2 regions of the Streptacidiphilus sp. EB129 genome follow, and region 2 is predicted to be linked to the other one. Evidence: predicted binding sites of a transcription regulator. Region 2 holds the regulator's gene; the other holds the start of a gene.
The links. The regulator HspR, encoded in region 2, represses chaperone genes until heat shock. The targets are predictions, from matches to a motif close to TTGAGNNNNNNNNNCTCAA.

Region 1: the regulator HspR is predicted to act here: its motif matches at 5,161-5,179, upstream of lon (endopeptidase La).

What each region holds. Positions count from the first base shown of each region.
Region 1 covers NZ_JBGCCS010000005.1:57,885-65,450, reverse strand. The annotation lists gene ABH925_RS08115 (VanZ family protein) at 1-867, shown strand, start outside; gene ABH925_RS08110 (FtsW/RodA/SpoVE family cell cycle protein) at 1,042-2,514, opposite strand; gene lon (endopeptidase La) at 2,673-5,138, opposite strand; gene ABH925_RS08100 (spermidine synthase) at 5,303-6,049, shown strand; gene ABH925_RS08095 (response regulator transcription factor) at 6,243-6,971, shown strand; gene ABH925_RS08090 (sensor histidine kinase) at 6,968-7,566, shown strand, end outside.
Region 2 covers NZ_JBGCCS010000014.1:164,989-172,554, reverse strand. The annotation lists gene ABH925_RS19300 (LysR family transcriptional regulator) at 1-534, opposite strand, end outside; gene ABH925_RS19295 (C4-dicarboxylate ABC transporter) at 629-1,843, shown strand; gene ABH925_RS19290 (heat shock protein transcriptional repressor HspR) at 1,946-2,362, opposite strand; gene dnaJ (molecular chaperone DnaJ) at 2,499-3,665, opposite strand; gene grpE (nucleotide exchange factor GrpE) at 3,768-4,451, opposite strand; gene dnaK (molecular chaperone DnaK) at 4,448-6,304, opposite strand; gene ABH925_RS19270 (heterodisulfide reductase-related iron-sulfur binding cluster) at 6,630-7,566, shown strand, end outside.

The DNA of each region.
Region 1 (7,566 bases), on a different contig from region 2:
TTCAGTCTGCTGATCAGGCCCCGCCGCCCCGGCTTCTGGTCGATGCATGTCGGCCGACGCCAGCTGCGCCTCAGTGCGATCTTCCTGACCGCCGGTGGCGCCGCACTGCTGGCTGTAGCCCTCCCTACGCTCACCTTCGTTGTCTCAACCGTTGGGGACGACATGCTTCCAGCGTCGGCCCAGACCGCAGCAGCGGCACGCGCTGCCCACGATTTCTACGGTGCCTCGGTCTCGCCTACGCACATCCAGTACGTTCCGGGTTCGTTCGGCCAACCCGGAGTCGTTGACGTCGCAACGCCCTCTGGCAATCTCACACTTGCGTGGCCCTCGGGAGACGTCACTTCCGGCCTCGTCAGCTCACTGTTCAAACCGGACAAGCAGTTCCCAGGGATTTCGAACACGGAAGCCCTCACCGCAGCGACCTCCTTCGCCCGCCTGCATTTCCCTTGGGGACTGCACGACAGCTTCACACGGGTGGAAGCAGGACCGCCCAACACCGGATCAAAGGTCATCGAGTGGCGCTCCACGGTGGACGGGGTCCTCATGCCCATGCGGCTCGACATCATTGTCGAAGCCAATGGCAAGGTCAGCTCTTTCGCAGCGACGGACGTGCCACCGCCTGTGCTCCCCAAGGTCAAGGTCACCATGGCGCAGGCCACCGCAGTAGCACTCGCTCGGGCACCGGGGGACACAGTCGTCGGCAGCGTATTGCTCGCTCAGCAGGCGAGTGACGGCTCCTGGCACGCCAGGTGGCTGTTGGCCCTCGGATCCGCTGCACCGGTAGCCGGCAGGGCTGCACCTCCTGCAAAGGAGATGGAGATCGATGCTGTGACCGGCAGCATCGTCACCCCGGCCACTCCGCGTTAGCCTCGATCGTTGATGAGTCCTCGTCGGTTCGCTGAAGGGGACTCTGGGCTGATGGGTTGGTTTCTCGCCGTCGGCAGGATGAGGGCGCGGCTGTCACGTCGAGTGGGCATGCAGTTCCACTGGCTTTCCTGCCATCCGTCGGACCGCCATCATCGTGACAGCGTGAGGTTGGCCCTAGAGCTCCATCTCGGCCCGCGCCTGGGCGATCTCCTCAGCCGAGATCGTCAGGGTCTCGGCGGGATCGGGCGCGGGCTCCAGGTCCACCCGCCCGGCCGCGTCGCTCACCTTGATCATCACACCCACCATCAACCAGTTCGCCACCATCGACGAACCACCGTAGGCGAGGAACGGCAGCGCCTTCCCGGTCTCCGGGATGAGCCCGATCGACCCACCGGCGACGACGAAGACCTGCAGCATCAACGCCGCTCCGAGGCCGCCCGCGAGCAGCTTGCCGAAGGGGTCGGTGAGCCGGATCGCCGCCCGCATGCTGCGCTCCGCCATCAAGAGGAACAGCATCAGGATCACCATGAGACCGGCGGTGCCCAGTTCCTCACCGAAGGTGGCGAAGATCCAGTCGCTCTGACCCGCGAAGCCGACCAGCCAGGGCTGACCCTGGCCCAGCCCGGTGCCGAGGAAGCCGCCGTGTCCGAGCGCGAACAACGCCTGGGCCGGCTGGTCCGAGATCACCCCGGCGTGGCGCTGGGCCGCGGGGAGGAAGATGTCCATGGGGTAGAGCCAGGCCGCGACCCGGCCTCCGACGTGCGAGGAGGTCGCTCCCACGACGAAGGCGCCACCGGCCGCCAGCAGCACGCCGATGATCACCCACCCGGTGCGCTCGGTGGCCATGTACAGCATCACGATGAAGATGCCGAAGACGATCAGCGAGGTACCCAGGTCGACCTCAAAGATCAGCACCATCATCGAGACCGCCCAGATCGCGATGATCGGGCCCAGGTTGCGCCCCCGCGGCAGGCTGATCCCCCCGACCTTCCGCCCGACCAGTGCCAGCGCGTCCCGGTTCGCCATCAGGTAGCTGGCGAAGAAGACAATGATGGCGATCTTGGTGAACTCGTCCGGCTCCATACTGAGCGAGCCGAAGCGGATCCAGCGCTTAGCGCCGTAGGTGGCGTCGCCGGCGAAGAAGGCGGGGGCCATAAGCAGCACGAGGGACGCCGCCATCAGGACATAGGTGTAGCGCTGCAGAACGCGGTGGTGCTTGATCAACGCCAGGAACGCGATGAACACCACCAGTCCGATGACCAGCCACTGGATCTGCCCGGGAGCCAGCGGCGCATAGTTGTCGATCTTCTTGTACGAGTAGTCCAGCCGGTGGATCATCACCAGGCCCGCACCGCCGAGCAGCACCGTGATCGGCAGGATCAGCGGGTCCGCGTACGCCGCCCACTTCCGCACCGCGAGATGCGCGACCAGGCCCAGCGCGCCCAGGCCGAGCACCTGCACCACGAACCCGCCCGGCAGCGTGCCGTGCAGGGCCAGTTCCGCGCTCGCGTCGCCCAGCGCACAGACGGCGACCGCGAACAGGATGAGCAGCAGTTCGAGGTTCCGCCGCTTCGCGGGGGGGCCGCTGAATCCGGACGCCCCTGGGGCGGCACCGATGCCACCCGCCGCTGCTCGCCGTGCGCCCATCGTCCGCACCCACCCACCCAACCAGCTCGCCGTCAGAACCGTCGCATTCTCGCAGGTCTCGTCCCGAACAGGGACGGCCCCCCGGAATGCGACGGTTCCGTGACCGCGGCCACACCCGCCGAAACGGCGGGTGTGGCCGGGCGGGTACTCCCGGGCGCTTAGGCGACCTGCACGTGGCCTCCGGCGGAGAGGTCGACCGGCTTGGTCAGCGTGACCGCCGGCTCCAGGGCCAGCTCCAGCACCTTGCGGACGTCCGAGACCGGGTGGACGGTGAGCCGCGCCAGCACCTCGGCCGGGACGTCGTCCAGGTCGGCCTCGTTGCGGGAGGGGATGAGCACCGTGGTGATCCCGGCCCGGTCCGCCGCCAGCAGCTTCTGCTTGACGCCGCCGATCGGCAGCACCCGGCCGGTCAGCGAGACCTCACCGGTCATGGCCACGTCGGTGCGGACCTTGCGGCCGGAGAGCAGCGAGGCCAGGGCGGTGGTCATGGTGACCCCCGCGCTGGGCCCGTCCTTGGGCACCGCTCCCGCCGGCACGTGGACGTGGATACCGCGGTCCCGGAGCGAGGTGACCGGGAGCTCCAGCTCCGCGCCGTGCGAGCGCAGGAAGGAGAGCGCGATCTGCGCGGACTCCTTCATCACGTCGCCCAGCTGGCCGGTGAGCGACAGCCCGGTCGAGCCGGTCTCCGGATCGGCCAGCGACGCCTCGATGTAGAGGACGTCGCCGCCCGCGCCGGTGACGGCGAGACCGGTGGCCACCCCGGGCACCGCGGTGCGGCGCTCGCCCGGCTCCTGGGCCGCCTCCGGGGTGTGGTGCGGCCGGCCGATCAGCCCGCGCAGGTCGCCTGCGGTGACGGTACGGGGCAGCTCGGCCGTCCCCAGCTCCTGCTGGGCCGCGACCTTGCGCAGGATCCGGGAGACGGCGCGCTCCAGGCTGCGCACGCCCGCCTCGCGGGTGTACTCGCCCGCCAGGCTGCGCAGCGCGTCCTCCTCGACCACGACCTCGTCCGCGCCGAGACCGGCCCGCTCCAGCTGCCGGGGCAGCAGGTGGTCGCGGGCGATGACGACCTTCTCGTCCTCGGTGTAGCCGTCCAGGCGGACCAGCTCCATCCGGTCCAGCAGCGCTTCCGGGATCGCCTCCAGGACGTTCGCCGTGGCCAGGAAGACCACGTCGGAGAGGTCCAGCTCGACCTCCAGGTAGTGGTCCCTGAAGGTGTGGTTCTGCGCCGGGTCCAGCACCTCCAGCAGCGCGGCGGCCGGGTCGCCCCGGTAGTCCGAGCCGACCTTGTCGATCTCGTCGAGCAGGACGACCGGGTTCATCGAACCGGCCTCCTTGATGGCGCGGACGATCCGGCCGGGCAGCGCGCCGACGTAGGTGCGCCGGTGCCCGCGGATCTCCGCCTCGTCGCGGACGCCGCCGAGGGCGACCCGGACGAAGGAGCGGCCCATGGCCCTGGCGACGGACTCCCCGAGCGAGGTCTTGCCGACCCCGGGCGGGCCCACCAGCGCCAGCACGGCACCGCCGCGGCGGCCGCCGACCAGCCCGAGACCGCGGTCGGAGCGCCGCTTGCGCACCGCCAGGTACTCGACGATGCGGTCCTTGACGTCGTCCAGACCGAAGTGGTCGGCGTCCAGGACGGCGCGGGCGCCGGCGATGTCGTACTCGTCCTCGGTGCGCTCGTTCCAGGGCAGCTCCAGCACCGTGTCCAGCCAGGTGCGGATCCAGCTGCCCTCGGGCGAGGCGTCGGAGGACCGCTCCAGCTTGTCGACCTCCTTGAGCGCGGCCTCGCGGACCTTCTCGGGCAGGTCGGCAGCCTCGACCCGGGCGCGGTAGTCCTCCTCCTCGTTCTCCGGGTCGCCGTTGAGGTCGGACAGCTCCTTGCGGACGGCTTCGAGCTGGCGCCGCAGCAGGAACTCCTTCTGCTGCTTCTCCATCCCCTCCTGGACGTCCTTGCGGATCGACTCCGCGACGTCCTCCTCGGCGAGGTGGTCCCGCAGCAGCTGCAGCGACAGCTTGAGCCGGGTGACCGGGTCCAGCTCCTCCAGCACCTGGACCTTCTGCTGCCCGGTGAGGAAGGGGGCGTAGCCGATGTTGTCGGCCAGCTCGGAGACGTCCTCGATCTGGGCGACCCGGTCGACGACCTGCCAGGCGCCGCGCTTCTGCAGCCAGGTGGTGGTCAGCGCCTTGTAGTCGCGCACCAGCTCGGCGACCGCACCCGGCAGCGGGTCGGGCACATCGGACTGGTCGAGCGGGGTGGCCTGCACCCACAGCGCGGCGCCGGGCCCGGTGGTACCGGCCCCGATCCGCACCCGGCGGACGCCGCGCACCAGTGCGGCCGGGTCGCCGTCGGCCAGGCGGCCGACCTGCTCGATGGAGGCGAGGGTGCCGATGGCGCCGTAGGAGCCGTCGATCCGGGGCACCAGCAGTACCCGGGCCTTGCGGGCGTCGGCCACGGTGCGGATGCCGGGTACGTGCGCCCCGCTGTCCCGTACCGCCGCCTGCGCGGCCTCGATCGCGGCTCGGACGTCCGGGTCGGAGAGGTCGAGCGGGACGACCATGCCGGGGAGCACTGCCTCGTCGTCGAGCGGCAGTACCGGCAGAGTCAGGGGGGAGGCAGTTGCCATGATCGCTCCTCAGTAACCAAAGTTGAGTTACCTGGACTAAAGGAGATTGACCCCCCTGGTGTTCCCCTGGCCTGTTCGCTCTGAGCGATCACCCTGCACCGGCCCGCCCCTGCGGCAGGATGGACGCCGACTCCGCCCCCTACAACGCTGAGGAGCAGCGCACCATGCCCCACCCGGACACGATCCGCGAAGGCGCCGCAGTACTGGACCGTCGCGACGGCCCCCACGGCGAGGTCGTGCTGCGACGCCGCGGCGAGCAGTTCGAGATCATCGCCAACGGCTGCTTCCTGATGGACACCTCGGACGGCCGCTCCGAGCGCCTGCTGGTGACCGCCGCGCTCGACGCCCTGGGCAGTTCCGGCAGCACCACCGTCCCCGGCCGCCCCGCCACTCCCGACATCCTCACCACCCACGCACCACATCTCCTCATCGGCGGCCTCGGCGTCGGCTTCTCGCTCGCGCAGGCCGCCGCCGACCCCCGTCCGGGCCGGATCACCGTGGTCGAGCGGGAGACCGCGGTCATCGACTGGCACCGGACCGGCGACGCCCCGCTGGCCCGCTTCGCCGGCACCGGCCACCGGGACCCGCGCACTCGGATCGTGCACGAAGACCTGCTGCTCCACCTGCGCTCCGGCACCGATCGCTATGACGCGCTGTGCCTCGACATCGACAACGGACCGGAGTGGACCGTCACCGAGGGCAACGACGGCCTCTACACCGACGAGGGCCTGACCGCGCTGCGGGGCGCGCTCGCGCCGGGGGGCGTGCTGGCCGTCTGGAGCGCCGCACCCGCGCCGGCGTTCGAGCGTCTCCTTCGCTCCCGTTTCCACCGGGTTGAGCAGATTCAGGTCACCGTGAAAGTGGAACGCGGACACCCAGATGTGATCTACCTGGCAACGCGCGAGCCATGACAAGCCGGTAGGGTCTACGCCCATGCCTCCCCCCAAAGGTCGGTTTATAGAAGACTGACCACTCGGGGGCGCCGTCAGTCCGTAGGCTTCGACTGGCGGGTGGGGCAGCACAGGCAGTGACGGACGACAAGACGATGCGGCCGGCGGCGACCACCGCCACCGGACCGCGAGCCCTGGGGGCGGTGGCGTGACCGTGACGGATGTACAGCAGCAGGACACCAGCGGGTCGGCGGGACAGCGGCGGGTACTGGTGGTCGAGGACGAACCGACCATCGCCGAGTCCATCGCCGCCCGGCTGGGCGCCGAGGGCTTCCGGGTCGCCGTCTCCCACGACGGCCCCACCGCGGTGGACTGCTTCCAGACCTGGCAGCCGGACCTGGTGGTGCTGGACGTGATGCTGCCCGGTTTCGACGGCCTTGAGGTGTGCCGGCGGATCCAGGCGCACCGCCCGGTCCCGGTGCTGATGCTCACCGCCCGTGACGACGAGACCGACATGCTGGTCGGGCTCGGCGTGGGCGCGGACGACTACATGACCAAGCCCTTCTCCATGCGGGAGATGGCGGCCCGGGTCAACGTGCTGCTGCGCCGGGTGGAGCGGGCCCAGCTCGCGGCCCGCACCCCGGTCGGCGGCACGCTGCGGCTCGGCGACCTGGAGATCGACCACGTCCAGCGCCGGGTGCGGGTCGGCGGCGGCGACATCCACCTCACCCCCACCGAGTTCGACCTGCTCGCCTGCCTGGCCCAGCAGCCGCGCGCGGTACTGACCCGCGAGCAGCTGCTGGCCGAGGTCTGGGACTGGACCGACGCCTCCGGCACCCGCACCGTCGACAGCCATGTGAAGGCGCTGCGCCGCAAGATCGGAGCCAACTGGATCCGCACCGTGCACGGCGTCGGCTACGCGCTGGAGGCCCCGGCACCGTGACCCCGGCGGCGAACGGCGAACCTCCGGCCACGGGCCGGTTGCAGCGCGCCGCCGGCCGGATCTGGGCCGACCTGCGACCACTGGACCCGCTGCGCTCCATCAAGGCCAAGCTTGCCGTGCTGGTGCTGACCTCGGTCTGCATCTCCACGCTGATGGTGGTGCTGGCGCTGAACTCGGACACCCAGATCCGGATCGTCATGATCTTCTCGGTGGTCGCCTCCCTGCTGATCACCCAACTGCTGGCACACGGCATGACCGCCCCGCTGCGCGAGATGACCGCGGCCGCGCGGGCGATGGCGGCCGGCGACTACAGCCGCGAGGTCAGGGCCAGTTCCCGGGACGAGGTGGGCGAACTGGCCACCGCCTTCAACACCATGGCCGCCGACCTGGAGGCCGCCGACCGGCAGCGCCGCGAGCTGGTCGCCAATGTCTCGCACGAGCTGCGCACCCCCATCGCCGCGCTGCGCGCCGTGCTGGAGAACGTGGTCGACGGGGTGGTCCGCCCGGAGCCGGCCACCATGGCGGCGGCGCTGGAGCAGACCGAGCGGCTGGGCCGCCTGGTCGCCCACCTGCTGGACCTGTCCAAGATCGCGGA
Region 2 (7,566 bases):
CACCACCCGCAGCCGGTCGGCGGCGACGGTCACCTCGTCCAGGCCGGGCGGGACGCTCAGGCCCTCGACGAAACCCAGGTCCGCGCGCCCGGCGAGGACCTCCTCCGCGACGTCGGTGGAGTTGGCGGCACGCAGGGTCACCGCGGTGTCGGGGAGCACGCCGCGCAGCGCCACCAGCCAGCCCGGCATCAGGTACTCGGCGACGGTCAGGCTGGCGCACACCCGCAGCCGCGCGTCCCGCCGTTCCCGCAGCGCGGCGATCCCGGCGTCCAGTGCCCGCGCGGCGGAGAGCACCTGCCCGGCCCATTCGGCGACCAGCGCACCGGCCTCGGTGGGCCGCGAGCCGCGCGGGGAGCGCTCCAGCAGCGGCACCCCGATCTGCCGCTCCATGCCCGCGATCCGCGCCGACGCGGCCGGCTGGCTGACGCCGAGCTCGGCGGCGGCCCGGCCGAGGCTGCCCAGCCGGGTCACCGCGAGCAGGAGTTCCAGGGCGCCGAGGTCGGGCACCCGGTGGGACAGCGGGCCGGTGCTCATAGGCTCAGCTTAGGGCCAGGTCATAGATCCCGCTTATGACCGCATAAGGCCGACGCCGCTACCGGCCCGTCGGGCCCGGCAGGAGGGTGGAGGCATGGCCACCACACTCACCCCACACGCCCCCGCCACCACCCCGGCCGACGCTCCCACCGCCGTGGCCGACCCCGCCGTGGCCGACCCCGCCGACGCACGCGCCACCGCGCAGCCCGACGCACGGCCTGCCGGGCAGGACACCGGGCAGCCTGCCGGGCAGCCCGCCGCGTTCGCCGCCGCCGGACGGTTCGGTCCCAACTGGTACGCCGCCGTCATGGGCACCGCCATCGTCGCCAACGGCGCGCACGCCCTGCCCCTGGTCGCCCGCACCCCGGTGCTGTCCGACCTCGCCGCCGGCGTCTGGCTGCTCTCGCTGCTGATGCTGGCCACGCTCGTGGCGACCCGGCTGTACGCGCGCCGGCTGCCGGACCGGCTCCGGGCGATGGAGCAGCCGTCCACCGCCGTCTTCTTCGGCTGTCCGCCGATGGCGATGATGGCCGTCGGTGCCGGAGCGCTGGGCGCGGGGGCCCCGCTGCTCCCCGCAGGGTTCGCGGTCGGGCTGGACGCCGTGCTGTGGACCGTGGGCACCGGGTACGGGCTGGTCGTCGCGGCCTGGGTGATGTACCTGCTGGTGGCGCGGTTCCGGGTGGACCGGGCGGGCTCCGCCCCGACCTGGCTGCTGCCGGTGGTCGCGCCGATGGTCTCGGCCGCGCTCGGCCCGGCCCTGCTCCCGCACCTGCCCGCCGGACAGCCCAGGGCCACGATGCTGGTCCTGTGCCTGGCCCTGCTCGGGGCCAGCCTGCTGAGCGTGCTGGTGCTGCTGCCCGGCGTCTGGGCCCGGCTGGTGCACGAGGAGCCGCTGCCGGCGGTGCTGGTGCCGACGCTGTTCCTGGTCCTCGGCCCGCTCGGCCAGTCGGTGACCGCGATGAGCCAGTTCGCCGGACAGGCCGCCACGGTCTCCCCGGCCCTGGCCACCCCGCTGCAGCACGCCGCGCTGCTCTACGGGATCCCGGTGATCGGCTTCGCGCTGCTCTGGTTCGCCCTGGCCACCGCGGTGACCGTGCGCCGGCTGCGGGACGGCATGCCCTTCGCGATGACCTGGTGGGCGTTCACCTTCCCGGTCGGCACCTGCGTCACCGGCGCGGCCGGGCTGGCCCGGATGACCGGCCTGGCGGTGTTCGACCTGCTGTCCGGCACGCTCTTCCTGGTGCTGCTGCTCGCCTGGTCGGTCGCCACCACCCGCACCGTGCGCGGCCTCGCCGCCGGCCGCCTCTGAGCCGGCCGGTGCGGGAAGCGCGAAGCCGCCCCTTGGCAGGGCCGAACAGGCTCTGCCAAGGGGCGGCTTCAGGTCCGTTGCGGCCCGCGCCACTCGCGCCGGCTACTCGCCGCGGCGCCTGGGGCGCCACACCACCAGCGCGCTGCTCTGCTGCACCTGCTGGTACGGCACCAGGTCGCGCCGGTACGAGGCGTGCACCGCGGCCTCCCGCTGCGAGGCGGCGACCCCGGCGCTGGCGACCTCGCCCTGCAGCTCGGCGACCCGCGCCGCCAGCGCGGCCACCTGATTCTCCAGCTCGATGATCCGCTTGATGCCGGCCAGGTTGATGCCCTCCTCCTGGGAGAGCCGCTGAACCTCGCGCAGCTGTTCGATGTCACGGCTGGAGTAGCGCCGGCCACGCCCTGCCGTACGGTCCGGGGACACCAGGCCCAGCCGGTCGTACTGCCGCAGGGTCTGCGGGTGCAGGCCGCTGAGCTGCGCCGCCACCGAGATGACGTACACCGGGGTGAACTCCGTCATCTGGTACGCGGCCGCGCCGCCCCGCGCGGAGCCGCCGCGCGGCCGCCCGTCGCCGGGCAGCCCGCCGCCGAGACCGACGCCGATCGGCCCGGAAGCGGAGCCCGCCGGGCCGGTCGTCCTGTTGCCGTCCATCACCTCATGCCTCCTCAGCGGCCTTGAACAGCGCCGCCCTCGGGTTCTCCGAGGCGGTCGCGTCGCGGTACTGCTCCAGAGCGGTCAGCGCGTCGCCCTCGGTCTCCGGCGGGACCGCGACCTCCACGGTCACCAGCAGGTCGCCGCGGGTGCCGTCCTTGCGGACCGCGCCCTTGCCGCGGGCCCGCATGGTGCGGCCGTTGGCCGTCCCGGCCGGGACCTTCAGGGTGACCGGGGGGCCGCCCAGGGTGGGCACCCTGATCGTCCCGCCCAGAGCCGCTTCAGGGAAGGTGACCGGCACGGTGACGGTCAGGTTGTCGCCCCGTCGGCCGAACACCGGGTGCTCCTGGACGTGCACGGTGACGTACAGGTCGCCCGGCTGGCCGCCGCGCTCGCCCTGCGCGCCCTTGGCCTTGAGCCGGATCCGCTGGTTGTCGGCGACGCCGGCCGGGATCCGCACCTGCATGGTGCGGGCCGAGGTGGCCCGCCCGCTGCCGTGGCAGACCTCGCAGGGGTCGTCCACGATCAGGCCGCGGCCCTTGCAGTCGCGGCACGGGTCGGACAGCGCGAAGTTGCCCTGCCCGCGTTGGACGTGGCCGGTGCCGACGCAGGTCGGGCAGACCCGCGGGGTGGTGCCGGCCTTGGCGCCGGTGCCGGCGCAGGTCTTGCAGGCGGCCTGACTGGTCATCCGGAGCGGGACGGTGGTCCCCTCCACGGCCTCGATGAAGCTCAGGGTGACCTCTGACTCGACGTCGGCGCCACGCCTCGGCTGCGCCGTACGGGTCCCGGCGCCGCGGTTGAACAGGCCGCCGAAGACGTCGCCGATCCCGCCGCCACCGCCGCCGCCGAAGGTGCCGGACTGGCCGCCGAACAGGTCGCCGAAGTCGAAGCCCGAGCCGCCGGTGCCGCCCCCGCCGGTGCGGAAGCCGCCATTGGCGAACAGCGCCCGCGCCTCGTCGTACTCCTTGCGCCGCTTGGGGTCCGAGAGCACGTCGTTGGCCTCGGAGATCTCCTTGAAGCGCTCCTCGGCGGTGCGGTCGCCCTTGTTGGCGTCCGGGTGGAACTCGCGGGCCAGCTTGCGGTACGCCTTCTTGATCTCAGGCGTGGAGGCGTCCTTGGGCACACCGAGGACCTTGTAGTAGTCCTTCTCCACGTAGTCCTTGCCGCTCAACGGAACTCCCTCCTTCCCCTGCTGACGTCCGTCCGGGTGATGGGGCCGTGGGACCGTACCCCGGAGCGTGCCCCGGCATACGGTCCCACAGTCGCCACCCGATCAGTCCTCGTTGTCACCGTCGCCCTTGGCGGCGGCTTTTCCCGACGCGGAGCCCTTCGAGCTCTTGGCGCCCTTCGCGTCCTTCACCGGTGCGGCCTCGGCCGCCTCGGCGTCCGACGCCGCACCCGGCTCCGGCTCCGCCACGGCGACCCGCGCCGGGCGGATGATCCGGTCGCCGATCTTGTACCCGGGCTGCAGGATCTGCACGCAGGTGGTCTCGTCCACGTCGGCCGAGTAGCTGTGCATCAGCGCCTCGTGCAGCTGCGGGTCGAAGGGCTCGCCCTGCTTGCCGAACTGCTGCAGCCCGAGCTTGGAGACCACGGTCTCCAGCGACTCGCCGACGGACTTGAAGCCGCCCGTCAGCTCCTCGTGCTCACGCGCCCGGCCGATGTCGTCCAGAACCGGCAGCAGGTTCTCCAGCAGGGCGGCGACGGCGATCTCACGCACCGTCACCCGGTCCCGCTCGACCCGCTTGCGGTAGTTCTGGTACTCGGCCTGGAGCCGCTGCAGGTCCGCGGTGCGCTCGGCGAGCTGCTTGCGGGCCTCGACCAGATCCTCAGCGGCGGTCGCCGCATCGGCCTCGGCGGCGGGGGCCGCCGCGTCGGCGGCTCCCGTCTCCTCGGCCTTGGCGGCAGAGTCGGCGCCGGGCTTCTTCGCGTCGCCCTGCGTCTTCCCCTGCGTCACTTGGCACCGCCCTCGCGCTTCTCGTCGTCGACGATCTCGGCGTCCACGACGTCGTCCTCAGCCGCGCCGGCCGCGTCGTGCGGGGCGTCGGCCGGGCCGCCGGCTGCCGCCGCGCCCTCGCCGGCCTGCGCGTACAGGGCCTGGCCGAGCTTCTGCGAGGTGGCCGAGAGCTTCTCGGTGGCCTCGCGGATCGCGGCGCTGTCCTCGCCCTTGAGGGCTTCCTTGAGGTCGGCCACCGCTGCGGCGACCTCGTCCTTGACCTCGCCGGGGACCTTGTCCTCGTTGTCCTTGACGAACTTCTCGGTCGTGTAGACGAGCTGCTCGGCGGTGTTGCGGGTCTCGGCGGCCTCGCGGCGCTTGTGGTCGTCCTCGGCGAACTCCTCGGCCTCGCGCATCATCCGCGTGATGTCCTCCTTGGGGAGGGCCGAGCCGCCGGTGACGGCCATGCGCTGCTCCTTGCCGGTACCGAGGTCCTTGGCGGAGACGTGCATGATGCCGTTGGCGTCGATGTCGAAGGTGACCTCGATCTGCGGCAGGCCACGGGGGGCCGGCGGCAGGCCGGTCAGCTCGAACATGCCGAGCTTCTTGTTGTACGCCGCGATCTCGCGCTCGCCCTGGTAGACCTGGATCTGCACGGACGGCTGGTTGTCCTCGGCCGTGGTGAAGATCTCGGAGCGCTTGGTGGGGATCGTGGTGTTGCGCTCGATCAGCTTGGTCATGATGCCGCCCTTGGTCTCGATACCGAGGGACAGCGGGGTGACGTCGAGCAGCAGGACGTCCTTGACCTCGCCCTTGAGCACGCCGGCCTGGAGGGTCGCGCCGATGGCGACGACCTCGTCCGGGTTGACGCCCTTGTTGGGCTCCTTGCCGCCGGTCAGCTCGCGGACGAGCTCGGCGACGGCGGGCATCCGGGTGGAACCGCCGACCAGGACCACGTGGTCGATCTCGGACAGCGCGATGCCGGCGTCCTTGATGACGTTGTGGAACGGGGTCTTGCAACGGTCCAGCAGGTCCGAGGTCAGCTGCTGGAACTGGGAGCGCGAGAGCTTCTCGTCCAGGTGCAGCGGGCCCTCGGCGGAGGCCGTGATGTAGGGCAGGTTGATCGTGGTCTCGGTCGAGGACGAGAGCTCGATCTTCGCCTTCTCGGCCGCCTCGCGCAGACGCTGCAGCGCCATCTTGTCCTTGGACAGGTCGACGCCGTGGCCGTTCTGGAACTGCTTCACCAGGTGGTCCACGACGCGCTGGTCCCAGTCGTCGCCACCGAGGTGGTTGTCGCCGTTGGTGGCCTTGACCTCGACCACGCCGTCGCCGATCTCCAGCAGCGACACGTCGAAGGTGCCACCGCCGAGGTCGAACACCAGGATGGTCTGGTCGTCCTTGTCCAGGCCGTAGGCCAGCGCGGCGGCGGTCGGCTCGTTGACGATGCGCAGGACGTTGAGGCCCGCGATCTCACCGGCCTCCTTGGTCGCCTGGCGCTCCGAGTCGTTGAAGTACGCCGGGACGGTGATGACCGCGTCCGCGACCTTCTCGCCCAGGTACGCCTCGGCGTCACGCTTGAGCTTCTGCAGGATGAAGGCGGACATCTGCTGCGGCGTGAAGTCCTTGCCGTCGATGTTCACCTTCCAGTCGGTGCCCATGTGCCGCTTCACGGACCGAATGGTCCGGTCGACGTTGGTCACCGCCTGGCGCTTGGCCACCTCGCCTACGAGGACCTCGCCGTTCTTGGCGAAGGCGACGACGGACGGTGTGGTCCGGGCGCCCTCGGCGTTGGTGATGACGGTGGGCTCACCGCCTTCGAGGACGCTGACGACAGAGTTCGTCGTACCGAGGTCGATTCCGACCGCACGAGCCATCGTGGAACCCTCCTGAGGGGGAAGTTGAGTTGAACAGGCTCAATCGTGCCTCATGGATTCCGTTCCGTCAACAGAGCTGAGCGGGTGGGGCTCAACTTTATTCAGCCCTTATCTGGAAGGCATACTGCGGGGCCGGAGCGGGCGGTGCGGGAGTGCCGCCGCGGGGCTGATGTGACCGGCGGCATAGGAGCGCACCGGTATCGGGCGGGGTATGGTCCGGCTGACCGGCCGACCGACCCGGTGCTCCCCGAATAAGTTACCGACCGGTATCATCGGTGGGACTCTCTCCACCCCGACCTGCCGCCAGCCCCTAGGAGACGGAGCGATGCAGCTCGCCGCGATCGTGATCTCACTGGTCACGACACTGGTCGGTACCGCGCTGGCCGCGCGCGCCGCCCTTTACATCTACACCTTCGTCAAGCTCGGCGCAGATGTGCCGGCCGGGTCCCGTACCGGCGACCCCGTGCAACGCGTCAGGACGGTGGCCAAGGAGTTCCTCGGCCACACCCGGATGATCACCTGGGGCGTCGTCGGCGTCGCGCACTGGTTCGTCGCGGTCGGCTTCTTCACGCTGATCCTGACCCTGGTGACCGCCTTCGGGCAGCTCTTCGACGCCGGCTTCGCGCTGCCGCTGATCGGCCACTGGGCGCCGTACCTGGTCTTCGAGGAGGTGGTCGGCACCCTCACCACGCTGGGCATCGCCACCCTCATCGTGGTCCGGCTGCTGTCGCTGCCCGGCCGGGCCGGCCGCAAGAGCCGCTTCGCCGGCTCCATCGCCTGGCAGGCCTTCTTCGTCGAGTACGTGATCCTCGGCATCGGCATCTGCATCCTGGTGCTGCGCGGCGTCGAGGGTGCGCTGGAGGGCGTCACCCACTACGAGGCCAGCTACTTCATCACCTACCCGCTGGTGAAGGCCTTCTCCGGGCTCTCGGTCGGCACCCTGCAGAACCTGATCTACCTCTTCGCGACGCTGAAGATCACGATCTCGTTCACCTGGGCGATCACCATCGGCCTCAACCCCTCGATGGGCGTGGCCTGGCACCGCTTCCTGGCCTTCTTCAACATCTTCTTCAAGCGCGAGCAGGACGGCGACGTCGCCCTCGGCGAGCTGCTCCCGATGACCTCCGGCGGCGTCCCGATCGACTTCGAGGACCCCGCCGACGACGCCGTCTTCGGCGTCTCCCAGGTCGAGCAGTTCTCCTGGAAGGGCCTGCTGGACTTCTCCACCTGCACCGAGTGCGGCCGCTGCCAGTCGCAGTGCC